DNA from 4 places in the Cellulomonas sp. P4_H12 genome. Region 4 is predicted to be linked to each of the others. Evidence: predicted binding sites of a transcription regulator. Region 4 holds the regulator's gene; each other region holds the start of a gene.
What was found. The regulator HrcA, encoded in region 4, represses chaperone genes, less so after heat shock. The targets are predictions, from matches to a motif close to TTNGCACTCGNNNNNNNCGAGTGCNAA.
Positions count from the first base shown of each region.

Region 1: AC1DQC_RS02610 (FmdB family zinc ribbon protein) is a predicted target of HrcA. The motif match lies at 5,624-5,650, and genes of this name have one in related genera.
Region 2: groES (co-chaperone GroES) is a predicted target of HrcA. The motif match lies at 2,129-2,155, and genes of this name have one in related genera.
Region 3: groL (chaperonin GroEL) is a predicted target of HrcA. The motif match lies at 2,514-2,540, and genes of this name have one in related genera.

Region 1 is NZ_JBFUKJ010000002.1:154,875-162,361, reverse strand. It holds gene AC1DQC_RS02635 (GNAT family N-acetyltransferase) at 1-50, opposite strand, end outside; gene AC1DQC_RS02630 (molybdopterin molybdotransferase MoeA) at 50-1,288, opposite strand; gene galU (UTP--glucose-1-phosphate uridylyltransferase GalU) at 1,316-2,218, opposite strand; gene AC1DQC_RS02620 (5-formyltetrahydrofolate cyclo-ligase) at 2,338-2,976, shown strand; gene AC1DQC_RS02615 (penicillin acylase family protein) at 2,966-5,533, opposite strand; gene AC1DQC_RS02610 (FmdB family zinc ribbon protein) at 5,690-6,007, shown strand; gene AC1DQC_RS02605 (SAF domain-containing protein) at 6,170-6,853, shown strand; gene mscL (large conductance mechanosensitive channel protein MscL) at 6,903-7,481, shown strand.
Region 2 is NZ_JBFUKJ010000003.1:106,773-114,259, reverse strand. It holds gene AC1DQC_RS03160 (glutamate--cysteine ligase) at 1-897, opposite strand, end outside; gene AC1DQC_RS03155 (class I SAM-dependent methyltransferase) at 897-2,078, opposite strand; gene groES (co-chaperone GroES) at 2,294-2,590, shown strand; gene AC1DQC_RS03145 (hypothetical protein) at 2,658-3,056, opposite strand; gene AC1DQC_RS03140 (WhiB family transcriptional regulator) at 3,203-3,499, opposite strand; gene AC1DQC_RS03135 (MerR family transcriptional regulator) at 3,765-4,679, shown strand; gene AC1DQC_RS03130 (helix-turn-helix transcriptional regulator) at 4,902-5,573, shown strand; gene guaB (IMP dehydrogenase) at 5,613-7,124, shown strand; gene AC1DQC_RS03120 (class I SAM-dependent methyltransferase) at 7,131-7,487, shown strand, end outside.
Region 3 is NZ_JBFUKJ010000002.1:42,847-50,333, forward strand. It holds gene AC1DQC_RS02075 (LytR C-terminal domain-containing protein) at 1-505, shown strand, start outside; gene AC1DQC_RS02080 (cold-shock protein) at 610-813, shown strand; gene AC1DQC_RS02085 (glycoside hydrolase family 15 protein) at 869-2,392, opposite strand; gene groL (chaperonin GroEL) at 2,691-4,319, shown strand; gene AC1DQC_RS02095 (pyridoxal phosphate-dependent aminotransferase) at 4,417-5,643, opposite strand; gene AC1DQC_RS02100 (GntR family transcriptional regulator) at 5,834-6,565, shown strand; gene atzF (allophanate hydrolase) at 6,864-7,487, shown strand, end outside.
Region 4 is NZ_JBFUKJ010000017.1:174,255-180,253, forward strand. It holds gene AC1DQC_RS11845 (PhoH family protein) at 1-990, opposite strand, end outside; gene AC1DQC_RS11850 (16S rRNA (uracil(1498)-N(3))-methyltransferase) at 1,102-1,860, opposite strand; gene dnaJ (molecular chaperone DnaJ) at 1,883-3,010, opposite strand; gene hrcA (heat-inducible transcriptional repressor HrcA) at 3,108-4,130, opposite strand; gene AC1DQC_RS11865 (DUF3097 domain-containing protein) at 4,266-5,123, shown strand; partial or broken gene AC1DQC_RS11870 (hypothetical protein) at 5,178-5,999, opposite strand, start outside.

The DNA.
Region 1 (7,487 bases), on a different contig from region 4:
CGCAGCCGCACGTCGCCCTCCACCAGCACGGCGGGCCAGCCGGTCGCCATCAGCCCTCCAGCACGAGGCAGTGGATCACCTGGCGGGGGTGCACCGTCAGGTCCTGCTCACCGACGACCGCCAGCGCGTTGGCCTGCGCGAGCGCGTTGATCGTGGGTGCCGACGGGTCGCCGATCGGGGTCAGGTGGTACCCCTCGTCCGGCGAGCCCAGGACCGTGGCGGGCACGAACTGCCGGAGCCCGGGCGGGGACACCCAGCCCTCGGTCACCTCCGCCGCGACCGACGGGCGGAAGAGCTCCGCGTGCCCGGCCATGGCGCGCAGCGCGGGCCGGACGAAGACCTCGAACGACACCTGCGCGGCGACCGGGTGCCCCTGCAGGGCGAAGATCGGGACGGACTTGTCGCTGGCCAGCTCGTCCGCGACCGTGCCGAAGCCGTGCCGCTGCCCGGGCGTCATCGCGATCTGGTCGAGCCGCACGCTGCCCATGGGCGCCAGCACGTCCTTGACCGTGTCGTGCGTCAGCTCGGACAGGCCGCCGGTGATGACGATGAGGTCGGCGCGGACCAGCTGGTCCTCGATCGCCTCGCGCAGGATCGCGCGGTCGTCGCCCAGGATGCCCACCCGGACCGCGGCCGCGCCGGCGTCGCGGACCGCCGCCTCCAGCGCGTGCCCGTCGGCCTCGAACACCCCGGTGCCGGACCGGTCCGCGTTCGTGCCGGGCTCCACCAGCTCGTCGCCGACGGAGAGCAGCACCACGCGCGGCGTCGGGTGGACCCGCAGCCGGCCGCGGCCCATCGCGGCGGCCAGGGCCAGCTGGCGGGCGCCGAGCCGGGTCCCCGCCGCCAGCACGACGTCCCCCGCGCGCACGTCGGACGCGGCGGCGCGCACGTGCTGCCCGGCGACCGCCGGACGCTGCATGGCGACCCGGGCGGTCCCCCGGTCGGTCTCCTCGAGCGGCACCACGGCGTCGGCCCCCAGGGGCAGCGGCGCACCGGACGCGATCCGGACGGCCGTGCCGGGCACCAGCCGCAGCGGGCCCGGCTGCCCCGGACGGACGTCGTGCGCGACCGGCAACGCCTGCGCGCTCGCGTACCCGGCACCCGCCGTCTCGTGCGCGGCCACGGCGTAACCGTCCCGCGACGCGACGGCCAGCGCCGGCAAGTCGTGCGTCGCCGTGACGTCGGCGGCGAGGATGCAGCCCACGGCGTCTCGCAGCACGACGTCGAGCGGTGCGACCGGTCCGACTGCGGCCAGCACGGCCGCTAGGTGGTCCTGGACCGATCTCATGCGGGCATTGTGCCCCGCCCGGACCGGTCAGTCGGTCAGCGACCCAGCGAAGTCGGCCAACCAGGCACGGAAGTCGGGCCCGAGGTCGGGACGGTCCACCGCGATCTGGACGACGGCCTTCAGGTAGTCGAGCCGGTCGCCGGTGTCGTACCGCCGCCCCCGGAACACCACGCCGTACACGCCGCCCCCGTCCGCCGCCGGCAGGTCGGCGAGCGTCGCGAGGGCGTCGGTCAGCTGGATCTCGCCGCCGCGGCCCGGCTCCGTGCTCTCGAGCACCTCGAACACGGCGGGGTGCAGCACGTACCGGCCGATGATCGCCAGGTTGCTGGGTGCCTCGTCGGCCGGGGGCTTCTCGACGAGACCGGTGATCCGCACCTGGTCCGGGTCGTCGGCACCCTCGAACGCCTCGACCGCCGCGCACCCGTACAGGGAGATCTGCGACTCGGGGACCTCGAGCAGCGCGATGACCGACCCGCCGGTCCGCTCCTGCAGCGCGAGCATGGTGCTGAGCAGCTCGTCGCGCTCGTCGATCAGGTCGTCCCCGAGCAGCACCGCGAACGGCTCCTGCCCGACGTGGTGCTTGGCCTGCAGGACGGCGTGCCCGAGCCCCTTGGGCTGCCCCTGCCGGACGAAGTGCACGTGCCCGAGCTCGGTGGACTCGCGCACCTTGGCCAGCCGCTCGAGGTCGCCCTTCGCCTCCAGCGCCGCCTCGAGCTCCGGGACGGCGTCGAAGTGGTCGGCGAGCGTGCGCTTCGATCGGCCTGTGATGAGCAGGACGTCGTCGAGACCGGCCTTGACGGCCTCCTCCACCACGTACTGGATGGCCGGCTTGTCGACTACCGGGAGCATCTCCTTCGGCGTCGACTTCGTGGCGGGCAGGAACCTGGTCCCCAGGCCCGCAGCGGGAATGACTGCCTTGTGGATCGTCATGACGGGACAGTAGCCGCGCCTGTCCCGGTGCGCAGTGGCGTGCGTCACCACGAGGAAGTGTTCACACTCGGTCCCCCGGGGCGTCGTCGGGGAGTCTTGCGGTGGGCGACACTGGTCCCATGAGCAGCGTCGCCCAGCCGTATCCGCGCGTGTCCGAGGGGGACGAGGTCGAGGACGTCAAGGAACGGCTGAGGATGGCCATACGCGAGGCCCGCAAGGCTCGCTCCGCCCGGCTCCGGGAGGCCGCGGCCCGCGCGCTCGCCGATGTCGTCCTGACCATCCCCGCCGTCGCCGAGGCCGGCTGCGTGTCCGTGTACGCCTCGCGCGTCACCGAACCGGGCACCGGTCCCCTGCTCGAGGCGCTGGCCGCACGCGGCGTCCGGGTCCTCATGCCCGTGCTCGGCAGCGGGCTGCAGCGCGACTGGGCGGAGTACGCGGGTCCCGACGACCTGCGCGAACGCGCGCCGGGCCGACCACCCGAGCCGGGCGGTCCGACGCTGGGCGCCGCGGCGCTGGCCGACGCGGACGTCGTCATCGCCCCGGCCCTGGCCATTGACACCACCGGCGCCCGGCTGGGCCAGGGGGGCGGCTGGTACGACCGCGCGCTCGAGCACATCCGCCCCGGCGTCCCGGTGGTCGCGCTCGTCTTCCCGGAGGAGCTCTACGACGCCGACACCCGCCCGCTGCCCCGCGAGCGCCACGACCGGGTGGTCGACGCCGTGGCCACCCCGCTGGAGTGGCACCGCATCACGGCGTGAGCGTCAGCCGGTCCCGGACGTCCGCCGCCGTCGCGGCCTGCGTGAACGGCCAGGGGAACGTCTCGCCGCGCGACCACGGACCGAACTGGTCCGCGTAGTGGACGCTCGCCGGGTGCCCTGAGGCGCCCGTCAGCGTGACCCACGTCGACGCGTCGAGGTCGCCGAGGTCCACGACCATCCGCATCGACGGTGCGGCCGTCACCCCGAACGAGCCGGAGCTCGCGTCCCACGCGGTCGCGTCCACGATCGACGACCCACCTCCGACGCCGATGGGGTCGGGGTTCACCAGGTTCCGCACGACGGACGGGATCGAGGGTCCTCCCAGGACGGGGTGCTCGGGCGCGGCCGTGTGCACCTGCCCCCACCGCCACTCGGTCGCCTCGCGGCCCTGCTGCGCGGTGAGCTGCCGGCGCGCCGCGACCATCGCGCGGGTGAGCACCTCGTCGCGACCCTCGACGACGCCGGGCGTCGACTTGTCGTCCCACCACGGCGACGCGGGCTCGTCGATCAGCGTGCGGACCACCTCGAGCCAGCGCGAGTCGCCGTCGGGGCCGTACCCGTCCGGCAGGTCGTCGGCGAAGGCGGACTTGAGCACGTCGGCCCAGACGGCCGCGAAGTACGCCGCGGCCGCCGAGTCCGAGGATTGCACCCGGTCCCACGTGCGCAGGAGCTCCTGCCCGTCGTCGTAGAACGTGTCGTGGATGGGCAGCGTGAGCAGCACGGGGACGAGGACGTCGGCGTACGGGCTGTGCTGGTCGAGCTGCACCCGGCTCATGTCGGCCGCGTCGACCTTGCCGCTCGACGTGGCCGAGGTCAGCAGGTCGCGGATCCTCTGCGCGCGGTAGCCGTAGTCCCAGTCGTTGGTGAGGAACGGCCCGGTCCCGGCGGGCGTGACGGCCTGGTTCGCCGTGACGATGATGCCGCCGGCCGGGTCGAGCGTGCGGGGCATGTCAGCCGGGTCGACGAAGCCGGTCCAGTCGTAGCGGCTGTCCCAGCCCGGCCGCGGCCAGGTGCCGTTCGCGGGGACGGGCCCGCCCGGCACCACGGCGCGGGTCGGGATGCGGCCCGGCGCCTGGTAGCCGATGTGGCCGTCCGTCGTCGCGAAGACGATGTTCTGCGACGGCACGTCGAACGACGCCGCCGCGGCCCGGACGTCGTCGGCGTTCGCCGCGACGTTCATCGCGAGGACGGCGTCCATGGTCCGTCCGGGCTGCAGGGCGGTCCATGCCAGCGCCACGTCGAACCGGCGCCCCGGAGAGCCCTCGGGGACCGGCGCGCCGCCGACCCCCACCAGGTCCAGCACGTCCGACACGATCGGGCCGTGCACGGTCTCGCGGACCTTCAGCCGCACGTCGGCGCCGCCGTTGACGTGGATCAGCTCCGTGCGCTCGGTGATGGGAGCCTCGCCACCGTCGCGCCGGGTGGTGCTCCCGTCGACGCGCTCGAGGAAGAAGTCCGTCACGTCCGCGCCCAGGTTGGTCAGCCCCCAGGCCAGCTTCGCGTTGTGCCCGATCACGACACCCGGCATGCCCGCGAACGCGAAGCCCGAGACGTCGAACGGGCAGTCGGCCGAGACGTCGGCGCACCGCAGGCCGACCTGCTCCCAGATGCCGGGCGCCGAGATGCCGAGGTGCGGGTCGTTGGCCAGCAGCGGCTTGCCCGACTCCGTGAGGTCACCCGAGACCGCCCACGAGTTGGAGCCGACGCCGTGCCCGTCACCCAGGAGGTGCGGCACGGCCGCGAGGGCCGCGGTCGCCGACGCCACCGCCGCCTGGAGGTCCGGGTCGCCCAGGTCCATCGGCGCCACGTCCGCGGACGTCTGCGTGATCGCGGTCGGCGGCAGGTCGGCCGCGGTGAGGATGGGCTGGTTGAGGTCCTGCGGGTAGGCGGGGAACAGCTCGTCGACCCGGGCCACGTCGCCCACCGAGGAGAACGACGCCGCGCGAGCGAGCTCGTCGTCGTAGTTGCCGCGCAGGTCCCAGGCCATCGCCTTGAGCCACGCCAGCGAGTCGACCGGGTCCCACTTCTCCGGCTGCCGGACCGTCACCTGCCGGCCGAGCACGCTGTACTCCACCGCGATCGCGCCCGGGTCCTTGCCCTCGAGGTAGGCGTTCACCCCGTCCGCGTACGCCTGCAGGGCCGCCTGCGTGGAGGGTTGCAGCAGGTCCCACTCCTGCTCGGCCACCCGTCGCCACCCGAACGTCCGGATGACCTTGTCCGCCTCGAGCGCGTCGTCGTTCTGGCCCACCAGCTCGGAGAGCCGGCCGGCGGTGACGTGCCGGCGGTAGTCCATCTCGAAGAACCGGTCCTGCGCGGCGACATAGCCCTGCGCGCGGAACAGGTCGTCGCTCGTGGTCGCCGTGATCGTGGGAACGCCCCGCGCGTCGCGCGTGACCGTGACCTCGGCGTCCAGCCCGGAGAGCTGCTGCTCGCCCGAGACCTCGGGGAGCGGGCGGCGCACGACGACGAACGCGACGACCAGCGTCGCCACGAGCGCGAGCACGACGACGGCGGCGACGGTGAGCAGACCGAGACGGACGAGGTGAGGACGAGACACGCTTCGGAGGGTACTTCGCCCCTCGCGCTGCGGCCGTCGCAGCACCCCGAGGCGCCGGGCGGAATGTCCCGCGCGGGCGAGCGGTTAGGATTGGCACTCGGACGACGCGAGTGCCAGACCTTTCGACCCGCTCGATCAGCTGCCAGGAGACCTTAAGTGCCCACCTACGCCTACGCCTGCACGGCGTGCGGTCACGCCTTCGAGATCGTGCAGTCGTTCAGCGACGACTCGCTGAGCGTCTGCCCCGAGTGCGAGGGACGCCTGCGCAAGGTGTTCTCCTCCGTCGGAGTCGTCTTCAAGGGCTCCGGCTTCTACCGCAACGACGCCCGCGCCGGCGCGAAGTCCTCGTCGACGCTCCCCGCGGCCAGCACCGCGACCCCTGCTCCCGCGTCGTCGACGCCCGCGTCCTCGACGCCAGCACCTGCCGCGTCGTCGACGGGCGGCACCGCGGCCAAGCCGGCCGCGTCGGCCTGACCGACCCCGCTCCAGCCTTCGGCGCCTCTCACCCCCGGTGAGGGGCGCCGATGTCGTTGCCGGGCCTGTCGAGCCGTCCACAGCCCCGATCACCGCCGTCGCCGTCCACCGGCCGACGCGCACGCGGCTGCACCGCGTCCGTGCGCGCCTAGCGTCGGCGCCATGCACCCTCGCCCGTCGATCGGCCGGCCGCCGCCCCTGCCCCACCGCCGGCGCCCCCTGGCCCTCACGGTGCGGATCCTCCTGTGGCGCGGGCGGTTCCTCGTGGCCGCGGTCGCGCTGGGCGTCGCGGCGGCCTGCACCGTCCAGGCGGTCCGACCACCGGACCCACCGACCTCGGCGGTGGTCGTCGCCGCACGCCCGATCGATGCCGGGACGACGCTGACCAGCGCGGACGTCCGGACGGCACGAGTGCCGACCGCTCTGGCGCCGGACGGCGCGATCGCCGAGCCGGACGCGGTGCTCGGCGCGTCGGCGGCCGTCCCGATCGCGACCGGAGCGCCGGTGCTGCACGGTTTCCTCGCCGACGACGAGGTCCGCGGCCCGCCGGGGACGGTCGTCGCCACGGTCCGGTTCGCCGATCCCGCGGTCGCGGGCCTGCTCTCCCCCGGGGTGCGCGTCGACGTGCTGGCCGCCACCGCGGAGGGCGGACCCGGGGCCGTCGTGGCCACCCGGGCGCTCGTGCTCCCCGTCGCCCATCAGCCCTCGTCCGCGGGGGGCCTCGGGCTGGGCGGCGGCACGGGTGACGCGTCGGTCCCGGTGCTGCTCGCCGTGGCCCCCGCGGAGGCGCCCACCCTCGCCGGCGCCGCGGCCTCCGCCTTGCTGTCCGCGGTGGTCGTGCCATGATCGACCGGACTCCAGGGGCTCCGCCCGACCACCCATCTCGAGGGGCGACGTGACCGACAAGTTCAACGCCGGCGTACGCGGAGCGAGCCGTGGTCTGCACGGCACCGCCAAGGTGTTCCAGGGCTTCAAGGACTTCATCTCGCGCGGGAACGCGATCGAGCTGGCCGTCGGCGTCGTCATCGGCGCTGCGTTCGGTGCGGTCATCAAGTCGATCCAGGACGCGTTCATCAACCCGCTCATCGGCTGGATCTTCGGTGCGCCGGACCTGACCCAGCTGTGGGACATCGGCCCGTACACGTGGGGCGACAACCCCGACGCGACGCCCATCAGCGTGGGCACCATCCTCAACGCGCTGCTCGCGTTCGTGCTCACCGCCGCCGCGGTCTACTTCCTCATCGTCGTGCCGCTGAACGCCCTCGCCGCGCGGCGCAAGCGCGGCGAGGAGGAGGAGCCCGCCGCCCCGGGCGAGGACATCCTGCTGCTGCAGGAGATCCGCGACCTGCTCTCGTCGCGCCTGACGCCCTCGGTCGTCAACGACGCCGGGACCGGCGCTCCGGACGTCCCGAACCCGCGCCGGGACAACCCGCCGTCCATCCCGCCCAGCCCGGGGGCGCCGCCGCCCGTCTGACCGGAC
Region 2 (7,487 bases), on a different contig from region 4:
CATGCCGTACCGCGCGGACCGCCACTTGTTCTCCTGCGCGAACCACGGCGGCAGCGTGGGCAGCGTCTCGCCGCGGTCGAGCATCGTCGAGAAGTGCTCGACGAAGCAGTGGGTGAGGGCCGAGATCGCGGCGACCTCGAGCAGGTTCGAGGCTCCGTCGGCGATCCGCATCTCGAGGGTCCCGAAGCGCGGCGCCGGGCGCACGTCCCACCGGATCTCGTCGAACTGGTCGATCACGCCGGTGTGCATCATGTCGCCCACGTACTGCTCGAGCTGCGACCACTGGTCGAAGCCCGGCGGCAGGCCGGCCGTGGGCAGCTGCTGGAACAGCAGCGCGCGGTTCGAGGCGTAGCCCGTGTCCTTGCCGCCCCAGAACGGCGACGATGCCGACAGGGACTGGATGTGGGCAAAGACGGTGAGCATCGCTCGAGAGATCGGCAGCACCTTGTCGCGGTCCTCGATGCCCACGTGCACGTGGACGCCGTAGATGAGCATCTGCCGGCCCCACCACTGCGTGCGGTCGATGAGCGTCGCGTACCGCTGCTTGTCGGTGACCTTCTGCTGGGCCCAGTGCGCGAACGGGTGCGTCGCGCTGCCCATCAGCTCGATGCGCAGGGGCTCGGCGGCGGCACGGACCTCGTCGAGCGCGCGCTGCAGGTCCGCCACCGCCTCGGCGATGGTGCGGCACTTTCCCGACCGGATCTCGACGGTGTTGAGCAGGAGCTCCTGCGTGATCAGGGGGTGCTCGGAGCCGTCCGCCGGGCGCACCGCAGCCAGGATCGCCTCGGCCGCCTGCCGCAGGTCGCCGGAGTCGGCGTCGACGAGGCCGACCTCCCACTCGATGCCGACGGTGGACCGCTCCGACCGCGCGAACGGCAGGGGCACCGGTGCGGCCATCAGGCCGGCTCCACCACGAGCACCTGCTGGCTGCCCGCGACGCGCGTGAGGATGATCGTGCCGGCGCTGCTGCCCCGCAGGTCCAGCTGGCGGCGCAGCTGCTCGGGGACCACCGCCGTGCCGCGCTTCTTGATGGTCAGCCTGCCCACGTCCCGTTCCCGCAGATAGGTGCGGAGCCGCTTGAGGCCGAACGGCATGGTGTCGAGCACCCGGTAGGCCGTCGCGGACGGCACGGGCACGAGGGTGTCCGACGTGACGTAGGCGATCGTGGCGTCGACGAGCCGGCCGCGCACCTGCGCCGCGACCTCGCCGACCAGCCCCGCGCGGATCACCGCGCCGTCGGGCTCGTAGAGGTAGCCGCCCACCGGACCGGTCGGCGGCCGCTCGTCCGAGGTCTGCTCCACCACGTGCGCCTCGCCGTCCCGCAGGACGAGGGCCGAGCGCCCCGGGCCCTCGGGGGCGAGCGGCCCGAACCAGAGCCCGACCTCGACGACGTCGCCGTCCGTGGAGACCCACTGCGCGTGCGCGTCCGCGGGGAGCGCCGCGTGGGGGATGCCGGGACCCAGCTTCAGGCCGAGCGCGGGGACGCGGTCGCGGACCGCGAGGACCGCGTCGAGGGACGGCTCGTAGGCGGCCGGGTCGAACACGCGGCTGCCCGACGACGTGCGGCGGGCGGGGTCGGCGTAGACGCCGTCGACCCCCTCGGCCTCGAGGTCCAGCGCCAGCCCGTCGCCGTGGCGCACTACGGCGTCGGGGAAGTGCCGGAGGTTCACGGTGGCGATGGCGGCGGTCGCCTCGTCGACGTCGGTGGCCAGCACCCGCAGGCCGATACCCGCGAAGGCCATGGCGTCGGCGCCGATGCCGCTGGTGAGGTCCGCGACCAGGGTGCTGCCGGCGTCCCGGAATCGGCGCGCGTGGTGGGCCGCGACGGTGAGCCGGGTGGCCTGCTCGAGCCCGGCGGCGGTGAACAGCATGCCGTCGGCGAACGTGCCGAACTTGGCGGCGGCCTTCGCGCGCAGCCGCGACTGGGTCAGGGCAGCGGCGACGAGAGCGGGGTCGATGCCCTCGTCGCGCAGGCGCTCGGACAACGCCATCGTGCGGGACTCGTCGTACGGCGGCAGCGCCGACAGCAGGGCCCAGCCCTCCGGGCTGAGCAGCTGGGTGAGGCCGTCGGCATCCATGCCGCGATCCTCGCACGCAGCGGCGAGCCGGGGGCGGATCCGGTGCCGCACTGGCACTCGCCTTGACCGAGTGCTAACCGGTTCCTAGAGTGAGGCGCTGGCACTCTCCCGGTGAGTGTGCCAGCTGCGCTCCAGGCCGCGGCACCCGCGACGACGTGGCCCGACAGCGCGCACGAACCTCAGAGAACTACTCACATGCGAAGGGGAGGTCCGCTGTGTCGGTCTCCATCAAGCCCCTCGAGGACCGGATCGTCGTCAAGACGCTCGAGGCAGAGACGACGACCGCTTCCGGTCTCGTCATCCCGGACAGCGCCAAGGAGAAGCCCCAGGAGGGCGAGGTCCTGGCAGTCGGTCCCGGCCGCGTCGACGACAACGGCGTCCGGATCCCGCTCGACGTCGCCGTCGGCGACAAGGTCATCTACTCGAAGTACGGCGGCACCGAGGTCAAGTACTCGGGCGAGGAGTACCTCATCCTCTCGGCCCGCGACATCCTCGCGATCGTCGTCAAGTGACCTGAGGGGCGCTCGCGCCCCGCACGAGAAGACCCCCACGGCGCTGCCGCGGGGGTCTTCCTCGTTCTCAGGCCTCCGCGCACCCGAGCGGCGCGGCGACCGTGACGGTGTCGGGGCAGACCTGGTGGGACCACGCCGGTCCGTCGCCCCGGAACGCGTCCTGGCTCACGTCGACGAACAGCTCGAGATGGTCGATGCCCGGCCCGACGCGGTAGTAGGTGGTGGTCGGGTCGCCCTCGGTGGTCGGGCTCGTCACGACGAGCTCGGCGCCGGAGCCGGCCACGGCCTGGTCGAGGCACTCCCACGCGTCGTCGGGCACGCTCTCGCCCTGCGCGATCTCGAGCTCGCCGCACGACGGCAGCGCGGGGCGGCTCGCGAAGCTCTGTGGAGGCGCCCCGACCTCCGTCGCGCAGGCGCCCAGCATCCCGACCAGGACGCCCAGTGCTGCGAGCCTCCGTGCCTGCACCGGTCCTCCGCTCCGAGACTGACTCCGAGTGTGGCGTCTCCGGCGACCGGCCGAGGAGGGCATTCACCCGTGCGGGTCCTCGGCGCACGAAAGAGCCCTTCCCTCTCGTCGTGCCGAGAGGGAAGGGCTCTGCTCGTTGGCGGGTGTCAGCCGACCTTGGTGGCGCGGCCGCGCTGGGCGAGGATCGCCGCGCGCTCGTCCTCGGACAGGCCGCCCCACACGCCGTAGGGCTCGCGGACGGCGAGCGACTGCTCGCGGCACTCCTTCAGCACCGGGCACGTGGCGCAGATCGCCTTGGCCGCCTCGGCGCGGCGCCGGCGGGCCGAGCCACGCTCGCCCTCGGGGTGGAAGAAGAGGTCCTGGTCCGCGTCGCGGCATGCGCCGTCGAACTGCCACTCCCACAGGTCCATCACCGGTCCGGGAAGGCGCGAGATCTCGGCCATGAGTTCCTCCTCAGTCGTTCCGCGCCCCGCCGGTGGGCGGCTGCGCGGGAATGTCGTGAACACGGGATGCCAGCAGGATGTGCGCTTCTTGCAGATCCGTACGGGGTGACGCGTTGGGGAGGACGTTACAACCGCGCCAGAAGTTGTTCAAGACCGTGTCACACATTCGTGTGATGGCGCGATTGCCGACGAACGCGCAGGTCGGCGTGTCGCGGCGCGACGCGCCTGAACGGGCCAACTGGCGCCGGGCTGGCAGAATCGCGCCATGGTGACGCGCGAGGACGACGAACCGGCGGGACCGCCGACGCCCGCCCTCGCCGTCGCGGCGGTGGCCCGCCGGCTCGGGGTGGCCCCCGCGACGCTGCGCACCTGGGACCGTCGGTACGGGCTGGGGCCGTCCGAGCACTCGGCCGGGGCGCACAGGCGCTACTCGGCCGTCGACGTCGAGCGGCTGCTCGTGATGCGACGCCTCACCCTCGACGGGGTGGCGCCCGCCGAGTCGGCCCGGATCGCGCTCGCCACCGACGTCTCCGCGGCGCCGACCCAGGGCGCCGCCGTCGGCACCCCCACGCCGACGGCTGTGGTCGACGCCGCGCTCGCGGGCGACGTGGACCGGTGCGGACGGCTGCTCGCCCTGGAGCCGGCCGGCGACGTCGTCGCCTGGTGGACGGGCCTCGTCGAGCCGGCGCTCGACGCGCTGGCCCGGCGGACGGTGGTGGACCCGCCCGGCGTGGACGCGGTCGCGACGGTGCAGTCCGGGGTCCTGGCGGCCCTGCGCGAACGCCCGGCCCCGGGTCCCGGCTCGCGGCGACCGGTCGTGCTGGTGCTCGTCGCGCCCCGGGAGGCCCGGCCGCTCGTCGCGCACGCGTTGGCGGGTGCGCTCGCCGCGCAGGGGGTCGACGCCCGGATCGTCGGCGGGCCCGTCGGCGCGCACCATGCCGTCGAGCTCTCCGCCATGACGCGCGCCCGGGCCGTGGTGACGCTGGGGGAGAGGGCCGACGTGGACCTCGAGGTGGTGGACCGGCTCGCGCACGACCAGCCGGACCTCCCGCAGTTCGTCATGGTCCCGGATGCCGCCGCGCACGCCGTCCCCCTCGGTCGGTCGGTGCACCGGGCCCGGTCGTTCACGGGCCTCCTGCACGAGCTCCTCGCGGTCGCGACGGCCGGTGTCGAGCACTGAACGGACGAATCGCCGCCGCCGAGCGGGTGAGACATTCCGCGCAGGAGGCTCACGGGCGGACGAAGCCCCGTCGGCAGGGGGTGTGGTTCGCCACAGGGGCTAACTTCTGCGTGATCGTCGGCCGATAGGACTCAAGTGCCCCGCACGGGGACCGAGAGGGGAATCAACATGGCGGGAGTCGTGGTCTGTCACGGCTCGGCGGTCGTTCGAGAGCGACTCGTCGTGACCTCCATCGGCGTGCCCGCGCTCGGTCCCGTTCGCGCGGCGTCGTCGGTGGACGAGCTGCTGAGCCTCGCGCGGCGCATGCCGCCGACGGTCGTGCTGCTCGACGCGCACCTGGCCGCGCCGGGAGCGATCGAGGCGATCCGCCGGCTGCGCGCCGTCGCACCGGCCGCCGCGATCGTGCTGCTCGCCCTCCCGGACGACACCGTGGCGCTCGACCGGGCGCTCGCGCTCGGCGCCCGCGGCTTCCTCGCGCCCGACGTGGGGCGCGCCGAGCTGTCCGCCGTCGCCGCCCACGTGCTGGCCAGCCCGGTGCTGCCCGCGCCCGGTGGCCCCCGCACGCCCCCGGTGGACGTGCCCAGCCAGGGGGGCTTCCGCTCCGAGGCGCGGACCCCGTCGGGGGGCGTGCCCGTCGTCGCGCCGGCCGACGCCAACGCAGCTCCCGCCGGCGTGCCGACCACGGGTGCCATCCCGGGCGTGCCGCTGACCAAGCGCGAGATCGAGGTGCTCACCGGCATGAGCCACGGCCGGTCGAACGCGCAGATCGGCGCCGAGCTCTACCTGTCCGAGGACACCGTCAAGACCCACGCGCGCCGGCTGTTCCGCAAGCTCGGCGCCAACGACCGCGCCCAGGCGGTCGCGATCGGGCTGCGTCGCGGCCTCATCCGCTAGGTCGTCGGGGATGCCCGTCGGCCCGCGTATCCTTGCGGGATGACGGAGCACTCGCCTGCCGACCCGTTCGCCCGCATCGGGCTCACCTACGACGACGTGCTCCTCCTGCCGGGGGAGACGGACGTCATCCCGAGCGAGGTGGACACCACCTCGCGGCTGACGCGCGAGATCTCCGTGCGCGTGCCGCTGCTGTCGGCCGCCATGGACACCGTCACCGAGTCGCGGATGGCCATCGCCATGGCGCGCCAGGGCGGCATCGGGATCCTGCACCGCAACCTGTCCATCGAGGACCAGGCGCACCAGGTGGACCTGGTGAAGCGCTCCGAGTCCGGGATGATCACCGACCCGGTCACCGTCGGCCCGGACGCGACGCTGGCCGAGCTCGACCACCTGTGCGGCATCTACCGGGTGTCCGGCCTGCCGGTGATCGCGGAGAACGGGCTCCTGCTCGGCATCATCACCAACCGTGACCTGCGCTTCGTGCCCGGCGGCGAGTTCGAGACCCGCCGCGTGCGCGAGATCATGACGCCGATGCCGCTGGTGACCGCGCCGGTCGGGATCGCGCGCGACGACGCGGCGGCGCTGCTGGCCAAGCACAAGATCGAGAAGCTCCCGCTGGTCGACGACGCCGGCATCCTGCGCGGCCTCATCACCGTCAAGGACTTCGTGAAGTCCGAGCAGTACCCGGACGCCACCAAGGACGGCGAGGGGCGGCTGGTCGTCGGCGCCGCGATCGGGTTCTTCGGGGACGCCTGGGAGCGGGCCTCCGCGCTGGTCGAGGCGGGGGTGGACGCGCTCGTCGTCGACACCGCCAACGGGCACGCGCGCCTGATGCTCGACATGGTCCGCCGGCTCAAGTCCGACCCGTCGACCTGCCACGTCCAGGTCATCGGCGGCAACGTCGCGACGACCCCCGGCGCGCAGGCGCTCGTCGACGCCGGCGTGGACGCAGTCAAGGTCGGCGTCGGGCCGGGGTCAATCTGCACCACGCGCGTCGTCGCCGGCGTCGGCGTCCCGCAGGTCACCGCCATCTACGACGCCGCCCGCGCGTGCAAGCCGGCCGGCGTGCCGGTCATCGGCGACGGCGGCCTGCAGTACTCGGGCGACATCGCCAAGGCCCTCGTGGCCGGCGCGGACACGGTGATGCTCGGCTCGCTCCTCGCGGGGTGCGACGAGTCGCCGGGCGAGCTCGTGTTCGTCAACGGCAAGCAGTTCAAGCACTACCGCGGGATGGGCTCCCTCGGGGCGATGGCGTCGCGCGGCCGGATCTCGTACTCGAAGGACCGGTACTTCCAGGCGGACGTGTCGTCCGACGAGAAGATCGTCCCCGAGGGCATCGAGGGCCAGGTGCCGTACCGCGGCCCCCTGTCGGCCGTCGCGCACCAGCTGATCGGCGGCCTGCACCAGTCGATGTTCTACGTGGGCGCGCACACCATCCCGCAGCTGCAGGACCGCGGGAAGTTCATCCGGATCACCGCGGCCGGGCTCAAGGAGTCGCACCCGCACGACATCCAGATGACCGTCGAGGCGCCGAACTACACCGGCCGCTGAGCCGTCTTGTCTGACCCGGCGGACTTCTACACCGGGCTCGTCGCGGAGCTGTACGCCCCGCTGCGGTCGTTCACCTCGGACCCGTCCGAGTACGCGGCGTTCGTCCGGTCGTCGGGCGAGCCCGCGCTCGAGCTCGGCTGCGGCGACGGGGACCCGCTCCTCGACCTGGTCGCGCTCGGGCTCGACGTCGACGGGGTGGATTCGTCGGCAGACATGCTCGACCGGCTCCGCGCCTCGGCGGACGCTCGGGGGCTCTCCGTCACGGTCCACCAGCAGCGCATGGAGGACCTCGACCTGCCGCGGCGGTACCGGTCGATCTACCTGGCCGGCGCCACCTTCACCCTGCTTCCCGACGACGAGGCC
Region 3 (7,487 bases), on a different contig from region 4:
GTTCCTGCTCGTCCTGGTCCTCGCGCCGGCCCTCGCGTTCGCCGCGGTGAACTACGCGTCCCGCAACGGTGACCTCCCCGCGCTCCCCGGCACGTCGGACTCGCCCTCGTCGGAGGCCGACGGTGGTGCCGAGACTCCCGACGACACCGCGAGCGACGGCGCCACCGCGCCGACCGAGGGCGCGACCGAGGAGGCGCCGGCCGACTCGGAGACGGCCGCCGCACCCGACCTGAGCACCCCGGTCGAGGTGCTGAACGCCGCCAAGATCTCGGGCCTCGCGGGCACGCAGGCCGACAAGCTCACGGCCGCCGGCTTCACCGCCGTCACGACGGGCAACTTCACCGGCACCGCACCCGACGCCTCCGTCGTCTACTACGCGGCCGAGGACCAGAAAGCGACCGCCGAGCTGGTCGGCTCGACGCTCGGGGTGCCCGCGGTGACGCTGTCGCCCAGCGACGCCGGCACGGGCATCTCCGTCGTGCTGGCGACCAACCCGGACGCCTGACCGCCTCGCCCGAATCGACCCTGGTCGCCCGGGGACCGCTCCCACTAGGCTCACGCGCACCGGGCGCCGGCGGAGCGCCCGCACCGGACGTCGAGGAGTACGGCATGGCCCAGGGCATCGTGAAGTGGTTCAACGCGGAGAAGGGGTACGGCTTCATCACCCCGACGGGGGGAGGCCAGGACCTCTTCGTGCATTTCAGCGCGATCCAGTCGGACGGCTACCGCTCCCTCGAGGAGGGGCAGGACGTCGAGTTCGAGGTCGGTCAGGGCACCAAGGGGCCGCAGGCCGAGCAGGTCCGGGGCCTCTGAGCCCCGCAGGTCCCGGACGGGCCGTGCACCGACAGGTGCGCGGCCCGTCGGCGTCTCAGCCCGCGTGCCCGCCCGAGCCAGGACTGCCGGCCGGGCTGTCGAGCGCGTCCAGGGCCAGCAGCACGCACGCCGCGCTCCAGGCGAGCGGGGCGACGGCGGCGGGCGAGCCGTCCGCCAGCACCTTCTCGGGCAGCGACCCGGACGCCGTGCGGTGGCTGTCGAGGAACGTCAGCCAGTCGTCGGCCTGCGCGATGTCGCCGTTCTCGGCGGCCACCCACGCGTAGAGGGAGGTCTGCGGGGTCCAGGAGACGCCGTCCTCGCGCCAGCCTGCGCCGGGGGCGAGCCCGTTCGCCGGCCGCACCATCGCCACGGCCGACTCGCGCCACCTGTCCTCGACGCCGGGGACGGCCGTCGTGAGGAACGGCGGCAGGAGGAACGCCGTGGCTGCGTCCGCGTGCCCGCCCGCCGCATAGCGGGCGAACCCGGTGGGCCCGAAGGCCCGGATCACGGCCACCTTGGTGCGGATCGAGGCGTCGAACGCGGTCGCGGCGAGAGCGTGGTCGTCGGAGAGCTCGAGGAGGCGGGACGCCTGCTGCAGGCCGGCGACCAGCGGGGCGACCGTGCCGAGCGTGAGCGCGTCCTCGGGGACCTCCCAGTAGTCGGGCGACGCCGGGGGCAGCCCCTCGCGGCCGACGAGGTCCAGCACGTGGCGGGTGGACCGGGTCACCATCGGCTGGAGCTGCGCGACCGCCGCATCCCGTTCGGTGGGGTCCGTGATCTCGTCGACGACGAGCCCCGCGGCCCACAGCGCCCAGCCCGTGCCGTCCGTCTGCACGCCGCGCTGGTCGGGCGGCCCGGAGCCGTCGGGCAGGTAGCGGGCCTGGAACGATCCGTCCGCCGACTGCACCCGGTCGAGGAACCCGAGGATCTCCAGGGCGTCGTCGGTGTGCCCGGTGCGCGCCAGAGCGACGGCGACGAACGACGCGTCGCGCGGCCAGACGTACCGCCACTTGTCCGACCAGCCGGCGACCGCCGCGCCGCCGGGGAGCGTCAGGGCGTGGAGGTCGAGCAGGGCTCCGCGGGCCATGTCGTCGTAGGGGCCGCCCGACCCCGGGACGCGTCCCGACGCCAGCCACGCCCGCTGCCGCTGCGCCACGGTGGCCGCGGCAGGAGCCGTCGCGCCGTGCCCCGTGGCCACGCGCTCGCCCAGCAGGCGCGCCAGCGTGGTCGCCGCGGGATCCACCACGCGGGTGCCGGCCAGGAACGTGACGTCGGTGCCGGTGGCCAGCGGGGCGCGCAGTCCGCCGGGGAGCGTGGTGAGACCCTCGAGGTAGAGGGGGATGGTCGCGTAGGAGGCGGGCTCGGCGGTGGTGGTGGGCCGCGGTGCGGTCGTCGGCTCGGTTGCCAGGGCGCCGGCGGAGGGGGTGGYGACGAGCGACGCCGTGGTGGCGACGAGCACGGCGGCGGCCACCGCTGCGCCCGCGCGCGGGCTGCCGGCCCGGTGCGCGCGCCGGGTGCGCGGGGCCGACGCAGGGGCGTCGGTGACCGCTGCATCGACGTCGTCGTCGTGACCTTGCACACGCGCACGATAGTCCCGGGCCGGATCGTCCATGACCGAACGGCCGCACCGATGACCCGCGCGAGGGCGGCCGAGGGCGTCCCGCTGGCCCCGCGGGGGACCTCGCCGGCAGCGAACGCTGCTTGCACTCTCGGGGGTCGAGTGCTAACCATTGACTTAGCACTCTCCGGTGGAGAGTGACAGAACCACCCCGGCCGTCCGGTGAGGGCCGTCGCACGCGGGACAAGACCGCGGGTGACGTGCCCGTCCGTCGCGGGCACCCTCGGCCGACCCGAACCCAGTGAAGGATCACAGCCCCATGGCCAAGATCATTGCCTTCAACGAGGAGGCCCGCCGCGGCATCGAGCGGGGACTCAACATCCTCGCCGACACCGTCAAGGTCACCCTCGGCCCGAAGGGCCGCAACGTCGTCCTGGACAAGAAGTGGGGCGCCCCCACGATCACCAACGACGGCGTCTCCATCGCCAAGGAGATCGACCTCGAGGACCCCTTCGAGAAGATCGGTGCGGAGCTCGTCAAGGAGGTCGCCAAGAAGACGGACGACGTCGCTGGCGACGGCACCACCACCGCCACCGTGCTCGCCCAGGCGCTCGTGCGCGAGGGCCTGCGCAACGTCGCGGCCGGCGCCAACCCGATCGCGCTGAAGAAGGGCATCGAGAAGGCCGTCGAGGCCGTCACCGCTGCCCTGCTCGCGCAGGCGAAGGACGTCGAGACCAAGGAGGAGATCGCCGCCACGGCCGCCATCTCCGCCGGCGACCAGGCGATCGGCGACCTCATCGCCGAGGCGCTCGACAAGGTCGGCAAGGAAGGCGTCATCACGGTCGAGGAGTCCAGCGCGCTGGGCCTCGAGCTCGAGCTCACCGAGGGCATGCGCTTCGACAAGGGATTCCTGTCGGCGTACTTCGTGACCGACCCGGAGCGCCAGGAGGCCGTCCTCGAGGACGCGTACGTCCTGCTCGTCGAGTCGAAGATCTCGAACGTCAAGGACCTGCTGCCGCTGCTGGAGAAGGTCATCCAGGCCGGCAAGCCGCTGTTCATCGTCGCCGAGGACGTCGAGGGCGAGGCCCTGGCCACGCTCGTCGTCAACAAGATCCGTGGCCTGTTCAAGTCGGTCGCCGTCAAGGCTCCCGGCTTCGGCGACCGCCGCAAGGCGATGCTGCAGGACATGGCCATCCTCACCGGCGGCCAGGTCGTCTCCGAGACCGTCGGTCTCAAGCTCGACACGGTGGGCCTCGAGGTCCTCGGTACGGCGCGCAAGATCGTCGTCACCAAGGACGAGACCACGATCGTCGAGGGCTCCGGCGACGCCGCCCAGATCCAGGGCCGCGTCTCGCAGATCCGTGCCGAGATCGAGAACTCCGACTCGGACTACGACCGCGAGAAGCTCCAGGAGCGCCTCGCCAAGCTCGCCGGTGGCGTCGCCGTCATCAAGGCGGGCGCGGCCACCGAGGTCGAGCTCAAGGAGCGCAAGCACCGCATCGAGGACGCCGTGCGCAACGCCAAGGCGGCCGTCGAGGAGGGCATCGTCGCCGGTGGTGGCGTGGCGCTCATCCAGGCCGGCAAGACCGCGTTCGAGGGCCTCAAGCTCGAGGGCGACGAGGCGACCGGTGCCGCGATCGTGAAGCTCGCGATCGAGGCTCCCCTCAAGCAGATCGCGATCAACGCCGGGCTCGAGGGTGGCGTCGTGGCCGAGAAGGTGCGCAACCTCCCCGTGGGTCACGGCCTCAACGCCGCGACCAACACGTACGAGGACCTGCTCGCCGCGGGCGTCAACGACCCGGTGAAGGTCACGCGCTCCGCCCTGCAGAACGCGGCCTCGATCGCCGCGCTGTTCCTCACCACCGAGGCCGTCGTGGCCGACAAGCCGGAGCGCAACAACGCGCCGGCCGGTGGCGGTGGCGGCGAGGACTTCGGCGGCGGGTTCTGATCCGCTGACGCGAGTCGCGCGGCCTGACGGTCGCACCAGCTAGACGGCGAAGGGCCGGTCACCTCCGGGTGACCGGCCCTTCGTGCGCGCCGGGGAACTACTGGCGGTAGCTCGACAGGAAATTGCCCATCCGCTCGATCGCCTCGGCCAGCACGCGGGCCTCGGGGAGGGTCACGATGCGCAGGTGGTCCGGCGTCGGCCAGTTGAAGCCCGTGCCCTGCACCAGCAGGATGTGCTCGCTCACCAGCAGGTCGTAGACCAGGCGGGCGTCGTCGCGGATCTCGTGGACCTCGGGGTCGAGCCGCGGGAACAGGTACAGCGCGCCGTCCGGGCGGACGCAGTCGACGCCCGGGATGGAGGTCAGGCCCCGATAGGCCACGTCGCGCTGCTCGTGGAGGCGGCCGCCCGGAGCGATGAGGGCGTCGATGCTCTGGATCCCGCCGAGCGCGGCCTGGACCGCGTGCTGCGCCGGGACGTTGGGGCACAGGCGGGTGGAGGCCAGCAGCGTGATGCCCTCGAGGAAGCCGGTGGCGTGCGCGCGGGGCCCGGTCACCACGAGCCAGCCGGAGCGGTACCCGGCCACGCGGTACGTCTTGGACAGGCCGTTGAACGTCAGGCAGAGCAGGTCCGGCGCCACCGTCGCCATGGGGATGTGCTGCGCGCCGTCGAACAGGATCCGGTCGTAGATCTCGTCGGACAGCACGAGCAGGCTGTGCTCGCGGGCGATCGCGGCGATGCCCTCGAGCACCTCGCGCGAGTAGACGGCGCCCGTGGGGTTGTTGGGGTTGATGACCACGATGGCCTTGGTCCGCGGGCCGACGAGCGACCGGATGTGCTCGAGGTCGGGCTCCCAACCGTTCGACTCGTCGCACCGGTAGTGCACCGGGACGCCGTCGGACAGTGACGTCATCGCGGTCCACAGCGGGTAGTCGGGCGACGGGATGAGCACCTCGTCGCCCTCGTCGAGGAGCGCCTGCATGACCATCGTGATGAGCTCGGAGACGCCGTTGCCCAGGTACACGTCGTCGACGTCGATCTCGGGGAAGCCGGGTTCGGTCTCGTACCGCGTGACCACCGCGCGGCGGGCGCTGAGGATGCCGCGCGAGTCGGTGTAGCCGTGCGCGTGCGGGATCGCGGCGATGACGTCGCGGACGATCTGGTGCGGTGCCTCGAACCCGAACGCCGCCGGGTTGCCGGTGTTGAGCCGCAGGATCGTGTGGCCCTCGGCCTCGAGCCGGACGACCTCGTCCAGGGCGGACCCGCGGATCTCGTAGAGGACGTTCTTCAGCTTCGACGACTGGTCGAGCGGGCGCAGCGGCGGCATCGGTCGAGCGTATCGCCGGCCGCGGCGCCGCCTCGAAACAGTCCGTTCACGGAGATCAGGGTGCGCCGGAAACCGCCGCTGAGTACGGTCGACCGGTGGGCACAGCGAGGTATACAGGCCGGGACACGGCTGTTCAGCGGGGGCGGTCGTCCGGCCGCGGACCTGCTCCCCGACGATCGGCGGCGGCCTCGTGACCACCAGCACGGGCGGGACGACCGGTCCGACGGCGTCCGCAGGGCAGCCCTCCGGAGAGGCGCGCTCGCTCCGCGACACCGTGTACCAGCAGCTGCGCGACGAGATCCTCAACGGCCGCATCTCGCCCCGCGAGCGGCTCACCGAGCCGAAGCTGGGCAAGGCGTTCGACGTGTCCCGCACGCCGGTGCGTGAGGCGCTCTCGCGGCTGCTCTCCGACGGGTTGGTCGAGCGCACGGACTTCGGCTACGCGGTCGTGGTGCCGAGCCTCGAGGACCTGCGCAACCTGTACGAGCTGCGCATCACCCTCGAGCTGCGGGGGATCGGCAGGGCGATCGAGAACCCCGAGGTCCGCCACGACGAGCAACTGCTCCGCTCCGAGCAGGAGCGGTGGGCCGAGCTGCGCGACGCCCCGCCCGAGCCGGACGCCAGCTTCGTGCTGTTCGACGAGGGCTTCCACCAGACCCTCTCGCGGTCGTCCGGCAACACGCAGCTCACCGACGCGCTCGTCACCGTCAACCACAAGATCCGGGCCGTCCGGATGCACGACTTCGTCGAGCCCGAGCGGATCACCGCGACCATCGACGAGCACCTCGAGATCCTGCGGCTCGTCCTGGCTCGCGAGCTGCCGTCCGCGCTGACTGCGCTGCACAAGCACGTCGGCGAGTCCCTCGAGGTGGTCATGGAGCGGGCGACGACATCGATGACCCGGATGGCGCTGGCCGGCTGACCCGCCGGTTCGCGCTGCTGGCCGACTGACCCGCCGGTTCGCGCTGCTGGCCGACTGAACCGCCGGTCCGCGCCGCGTAACGCGTCGTTTACCCGCCGGCCGGGGACGAGAAACACCCCGGACGTACGGTACGGATACCGGGGTGTATACACTCCGTGCCGTCGCGGTCCCCCACAGATGACCGCGTCCCCGGCCCGCGACCGTCCACGACCCCGGGAGAGCCCGTGCCCGCCTTCGTCGCCCCCGTCGACCGCCGCTCGCCCTGCCCGGGCCCGGACGCGAGCACGGCGGTCGCTGAGTGAGGACCGTGCAGAACCCGGGTCGCGAGGAGACCGCTCGCCCACCCCGCGGCGCCGACCCGATGGGCCCGGCCGAGCGACGGGTCGTGGCGGCGTACAGCCGGATCGCCGAGGTCGACCGCCCGGAGGTCTGGATCGCGCTCCTGCCCGAGGCCGACGCGCGCGCAGCCGCTCGCTCGGTCGACGCGCGGATCGCTGCCGGCGAGGTCCTCCCGCTCGCGGGCACGACCCTGGCCGTCAAGGACAACATCGACGTCAGAGGACTGCCGACGACCGCCGCGTGCCCCTCCTACGCGACGGATCCCGCCGGTCGACCGGGTCCGGCCGCCACGACCGCGCCCGCCGTCCAGGCGCTCGTCGACGCGGGCGCCGTGGTGCTCGGCAAGACGAACCTCGACCAGTTCGCGACCGGGCTGGTCGGTGTCCGCAGCCCGTACGGCGCCGTGCGCCACGCGACGCTCCCCGACCGGGTGTCCGGCGGCTCCAGCTCCGGCTCCGCGGTGGCGGTCGCCCTGGGCATCGCCGACATCGGCATCGGCACCGACACCGCCGGGTCGGGGCGCGTGCCGGCCGCGTTCGGCGGGCTGGTCGGCATCAAGTCGACCATCGGCCTGGTGCCGACG
Region 4 (5,999 bases):
GTCCCAGCGCGCGTACGCGTCGATGATCTCGCTGACCAGGCGGTGCCGGACCACGTCCGACGAGGTCAGGCGGCAGAACGCGACGTCGTCGACCCCGCTGAGGATCTGCTCGACCACGCGCAGGCCGGAGGTCTGCGACGACGGGAGGTCGACCTGCGTGATGTCGCCCGTGACCACCACCTTCGAGCCGAAGCCGAGGCGGGTCAGGAACATCTTCATCTGCTCCACGGAGGTGTTCTGCGCCTCGTCGAGGATGATGAACGCGTCGTTCAGGGTGCGGCCGCGCATGTACGCGAGCGGCGCCACCTCGATGGTGCCGGCCTCCATGAGGCGCGGGATCGACTCGGCGTCCACCATGTCGTGCAGCGCGTCGTACAGCGGCCGCAGGTAGGGGTCGATCTTGTCGGACAGGCTGCCCGGCAGGAACCCCAGCCGCTCGCCCGCCTCGACCGCGGGCCGCGTGAGCACGATGCGGTGCACCTTGCGGTCCTGCAGCGCCTGCACGGCCTTGGCCATGGCCAGGTACGTCTTGCCGGTTCCGGCGGGCCCGATGCCGAACGTCACGGTGTGCCGGTCGATCGCGTCGACGTAGTCCTTCTGGCCCGGCGTCTTGGCCCGGATGGTGCGGCCGCGGCCCGTGAGGATGTTGAACGAGAGGACGTCCGCCGGCCGCGCCGTCGACGCGGCGGTGAGCATGGCGACGGAGCGGGTCACCACGTCGGGCGTCAGCGGCGTGCCGCCGGCCGCCATCTCGACCAGCTCGTCCACCAGCCGCGACACGAGCGCCACGTCGCCGACCGGCCCGGCGAGGGTCACCTCGTTGCCGCGGACGTGGATGTCGACGCTGGTGAACCCGGACTCGATGCTTCGGAGCACCTCGTCCCGGAGCCCGAGCAGCTCGACCATCGAGACCTCGGACGGGACGCTGATGCGGTGCTCGACGCGCGCGGGTGCCCCGGAGGGCCGCTCTGCGGATGTGGACTCGGCCATGTGCTCGGCGTGCGCCGTGCGCTCCTTAGGTCGGTGGTGGTGTGCGGGTCAGGCCCAGGTGTCCCGGGCAGACGACGACAGTCTACGAGCCGACACCCACAGGATTGGCGCTCATGCCCAGCGACCCAGCCGCTCGGCGAGCAGCGCCAGCGCGACCGGCCCGGCCGTCGACGTCCGCAGGACGTGCGGACCCAGCCGGACGGACCGCGCCCCCGCCTCCACCAGACGCCCGAGCTCGCTCTCGCCGATGCCGCCCTCGGGGCCGACCACGACGAGGCACTCCCCCGTGCCCGGAAGCGCGGCCGCCGCGATGGCGTCGGTGGCGTCCTCGTGCAGCACGAGAGCGACCCCGCCGGCCGCGACGACCGTGCGGACGCGCTCGGCCAGACTCCGCCCGTCGACGGCCAGCTCGACGTCGGGCACGCGGGCGCGTCGCGACTGCTTCGCGGCCGCCCGCACGGTGCCCAGCCAGCGCGCCCGGCTCTTCGCTGCCCGGTCGCCGCGCCACACGACGATCGAGCGCTCCGCCTGCCACGGCACCACGGCGTCGACGCCGACCTCGGTGGCGGCCTCGATCGCCATCTCGTCGCGATCGCCCTTGGCCAGCGCCTGCACGAGCACGAGCGCGACGTCGGGCGCCGGCTCGACGACACGCTGCTGCACCTGCACGAGCACGCCGTCCGCCGTGACGGCGCCGACCACCCCGACCAGGCGCACGCCCGAGCCGTCGACGACGTCCACCCGCTCGCCCGGCCCCCGGCGCTGCACGACCCCGGCGTGGCGGCCCTCGGCGCCGCCGAGCAGGTACGTGCCGCCGTCGGTCACGCCGTCCAGCGACCCGGGCTCCGCCAGGAAGACGGGCGCGCTCATGACGCGGTCGGCGCCGTCATGCTCAGCGGCCCGAGAGCTTGTCGCGCAGCTTGGCGAAGACGCCCGTGTTCGACGCGGCGAGCCGCGCCTCGGGACGCTCCTCGCCGCGCAGCGTCGCCAGCCGGCGCAGCAGCTCGGCCTGCTCGTCGTCCATCGCCGTGGGCACCTGCACCTCGACGTGGACGTGCAGGTCACCGCGGCCGGCCGCGTGCAGGTGACCCACGCCGAGGCCCTTGATCGTGACCACCTGCGCGGGCTGCGTGCCCGGCCGCAGGTCGACCTCGCGGGCCCCGTCCAGGGTGTCCAGCGTGAGGACGGTGCCGAGGGCGGCCGCAGTCATCGGGACCTCGAGCGTGGCGTGCAGGTCGTCGCCGCGGCGCACGAACGTGTCGTTCTTGCGCTCGCGCACCTCGAGGTAGACGTCGCCGGCCGGGCCGCCGGCGGGGCCGACCTCGCCCTGGCCCGTGAGCTTGATGCGGGTACCCGTGTCGACACCGGCGGGCACGTCCACGCTGAGCGTGCGGCGCGACCGCACGCGACCCTCGCCGGAGCACTCGGTGCACGGCTCGGGGATGACGGTGCCGAAGCCGTGGCACGCGGCGCAGGGCTGCGTCGTCATGACCTGGCCGAGGAACGACCGGGCGACCCGCTGCACCGAGCCGCGGCCGCCGCAGACCTCGCAGGTGCGCGGCGAGGTGCCGGGGCGGCAGCACGAGCCGCTGCAGGTCGGGCACACCACCGCGGTGTCCACCGGCACATCCTTGTGGACGCCGAACGTGACCTCCGCGAGGTCGAGGTCGAGCCGCACGAGCGCGTCCTGCCCGCGCCGGGCGCGCGGGATCGGGCCCCGCTGCGCCGCCGCGCCGGTCGCGGCGCCGAAGAACGTCTCGAAGATGTCCTGGAAGCCGAACCCGCCCCCCATGCCGCCGCCGGGCGAGGACGGGTCGCCGCCGAGGTCGTACGCGCGGCGCTTCTCCGGGTTGCCCAGGACGTCGTACGCGCGCGACACGTCCTTGAACCTGTCCTCGGAGCCCGCGTCCACGCCCGCGACGTCGGGGTGGTGCTCGCGGGCGAGCTTGCGGTACGCCTTCTTGATCTGCTCGGGGCTCGCGTCACGCGGGACGCCGAGGACCTCGTAGTAGTCGGTCACGAGAGGGGGTGCTCACTTCCAGCTGTCGGTGACAGGTTCTGCGCACGGGTCGGTCCGCAGGTGTTCGTGCAGGTCGGTGCCGGGGTCGGGGTGCGGGTCATTGCGCCAGGATGCGCGTCAGGTAGCGCGCCACCGCGCGGACCGCCGACATGGTGCCGGGGTAGTCCATCCGCAGCGGGCCGATCGAGCCGACGCGGGCCACCGATCCCCCGCCCTCGTCGCCGTAGCCGGTGGTCACGAAGCTCGTCTCGAACAGCCCGTCGTGCTGGTTCTCGCGCCCGATCCGCACGGAGACCGTCGCCGAGTCCTCGGCCATCTCGGACAGCAGCCGCAGCAGCACGACCTGCTCCTCCAGCGCCTCCAGGACCGGGCCGATCGCGCGGACGTCGGTCCCGCCGACCCGCGCCAGGTTCGCGGTGCCGGCCAGCACGACGCGCTCCTCGCTCTCCTGCGCCAGGGTCTCCTCGACCACCGCGACGACGGCGGCCACGAGGGCCTGGTCGGCGGGGGCGAAGGCCTCCGCGAGCTCGCCGAGCGCCACCGGCAGCTCGGAGAGGCGGCGGCCGGCCGCACTGACGTTCAGGCGCGAGCGCAGGCGCGCGATGACCGACTCGTCGAGGTCGAGAGCGAGCTCGAGCGTGCGCTGCTCGACCCGCCCCGTGTCCGTGATGAGCACGACCAGGAGGTGCCGCGCACCGACGGGGACGAGCTCGACGTGCCGGAGCGCCGAGCGCCGCAGCGACGGGTACTGCACGACGGCGACCTGCTGCGTCAGCTGCGCGATGAGCCGGACCGCGCGGTCCACGACGTCGTCCAGGTCCTGCGCGCTCTCGAGGAACGCACCGATCGCGCGCCGCTCGGGGCTGGACAGCGGCTTGACGGTGGACAGCCGGTCGACGAACAGCCGGTAGCCCTTGTCCGTCGGCACGCGCCCGGCGGAGGTGTGCGGCTGGGCGATGAAGCCGCCCTCCTCGAGGGCGGCCATGTCGTTGCGGATCGTCGCGGGCGAGACACCCAGGGAGTGCCGCTCCACCAGCGCGCGCGATCCGACGGGCTCCTTCGTGGCGACGTAGTCCTCGACGATCGCCCGCAGCACGTCCAGCCGTCGGTCCTCGCTCATGTCGCCTCCTCCGATGCTCAGATGGGTAGCACTCCCCACGCGCGAGTGCCAATGCTACGCCGCGGAGCCGACACCCACGGGGCGACCGGTGCGCGCCTCGGCCGGGCCGCCCGCGCGGCCCCCTAGGCTGCCCGGGTGAACGACGACCGCTACGGCTCGGACGTGCTCGGGGGTACCGCCTCGACGCACCACCGACCCGCCCGCACCAGCCGCCCGCAGCCCGCCGACACCGGCCTCGTCGTCGAGGAGGTCACCACCGGGTGGGTCGGTGCCGTCGTCCGGGTGGAGAAGTCGGGCGGCCAGCACGTGGTCGTGCTCGAGGACCGCCGCGGCCGCACCCGCACCTTCCCGCTGGGACGGGGATTCTGGCTGGACGGCGAGCCCGTGGCCCTCACGGCGCCCGTCCGCGCGCCGGCGCCGGCTCGGCCCACGCGGACCGCCTCGGGCTCGGTCGCGGTCCACGACGCCCGGGCGCGGGTCGCGCGCGGCAGCCGCATCTGGGTCGAGGGCAAGCACGACGCCGAGCTGGTGGAGAAGGTCTGGGGCGACGACCTGCGCCTCGAGGGCGTCGTGGTCGAGCTGCTCGACGGCGTCGACAACCTCGCCGACGCCCTTCGCGACTTCTCGCCGGGACCGGGGCGCCGGGTCGGCGTGCTCGTCGACCACCTCGTCACGGGATCGAAGGAGAGCAGGATCGCCGCCGACGCCGTCCGCGGGATGCCGGCCGGCTCGGTGCTCGTGCTCGGCCACCCCTACGTGGACGTGTGGCAGGCCGTCCGCCCCGAACGCGTGGGCCTGTCCGCGTGGCCCGTCATCGAGCGAGGCACGGAGTGGAAGCGCGGCATCCTGCGCGAGCTGGGCTGGCCCGCCGACGAGCAGGCCGACGTCGCGCGCGCCTGGCAGCGCATCCTGCGCTCGGTGCGCAGCTACGCCGACCTGGAGCCGAGCCTGCTCGGGCGCGTCGAGGAGCTCATCGACTTCGTCACGGCATGACGGTGCAGGGTGTGCCCGGTCGCCCTCCGGGTGACCGGGCACACCGTGCCGTCCTCAGGCGGCGATCGGGTCGCCCAGCAGCCGCTTGAACAGGAACGCCGTCGCGAGGAGCACGACCGGCACGGCCACGAGGAGGCCGATCCCGCACAGGATCGCCCCGGCGAAGAGGATCACGATGCTGAGCAGGTAGAACAGGATCGTGATCGACAGGTTCGCCGTGATGAGCTGGTAGCTCGCCTTGATCGCGTCGACGGGCGACAGGTGCTTGTCGATGACGAACCAGAACGTGAACAGCAGCAGGAAGTTCACGACGAGCGCGACCAGCCCGCCGAAGAACGGGATGAGGTTCAGCACTACGCCGATCGCCGCCAGCAGCAGCGCGGTCAGGATGATCGGACCCGCGTCGACGAACTTGAAGAAGTCGCCGAACGACAGCTCGCGCCCCTCGGTCACGGTCAGCGCCGCTCGGATGAAGGCCGCCTGGATCAGGTACCCGATGAGCGCGACCGCGGCGTAGAACACGATGAGCCCGAACGAGATGCCGAAGCCCATGCCGCTGCCGATGCCGTTGCCGTTCGGGTCAAACAGCGAGGCGAAGCCGCCGAAGATCAGCGCGACGATCGTGAACACGACGATGGCGGCGACGAACCACACCAGCGCGGCACCGATGAACAGGCCGCCGTGGCTCGTGAACTTCCGCCACCCGTAGGAGTAGGACTCGCCGATCGGCGACGGCTGCACCATGGGCGCGCCGTAGCCGCCCGCGGGCGGCGGGTAGGAGCCCGGAGGAGCCTGGCCGTAGGGGGGCGCGGGCGGCGGATAGCCGCCGGAGGCCGGCTGACCGTACGGCGAGCCCTGCGGGGGGTAGCCGGCAGG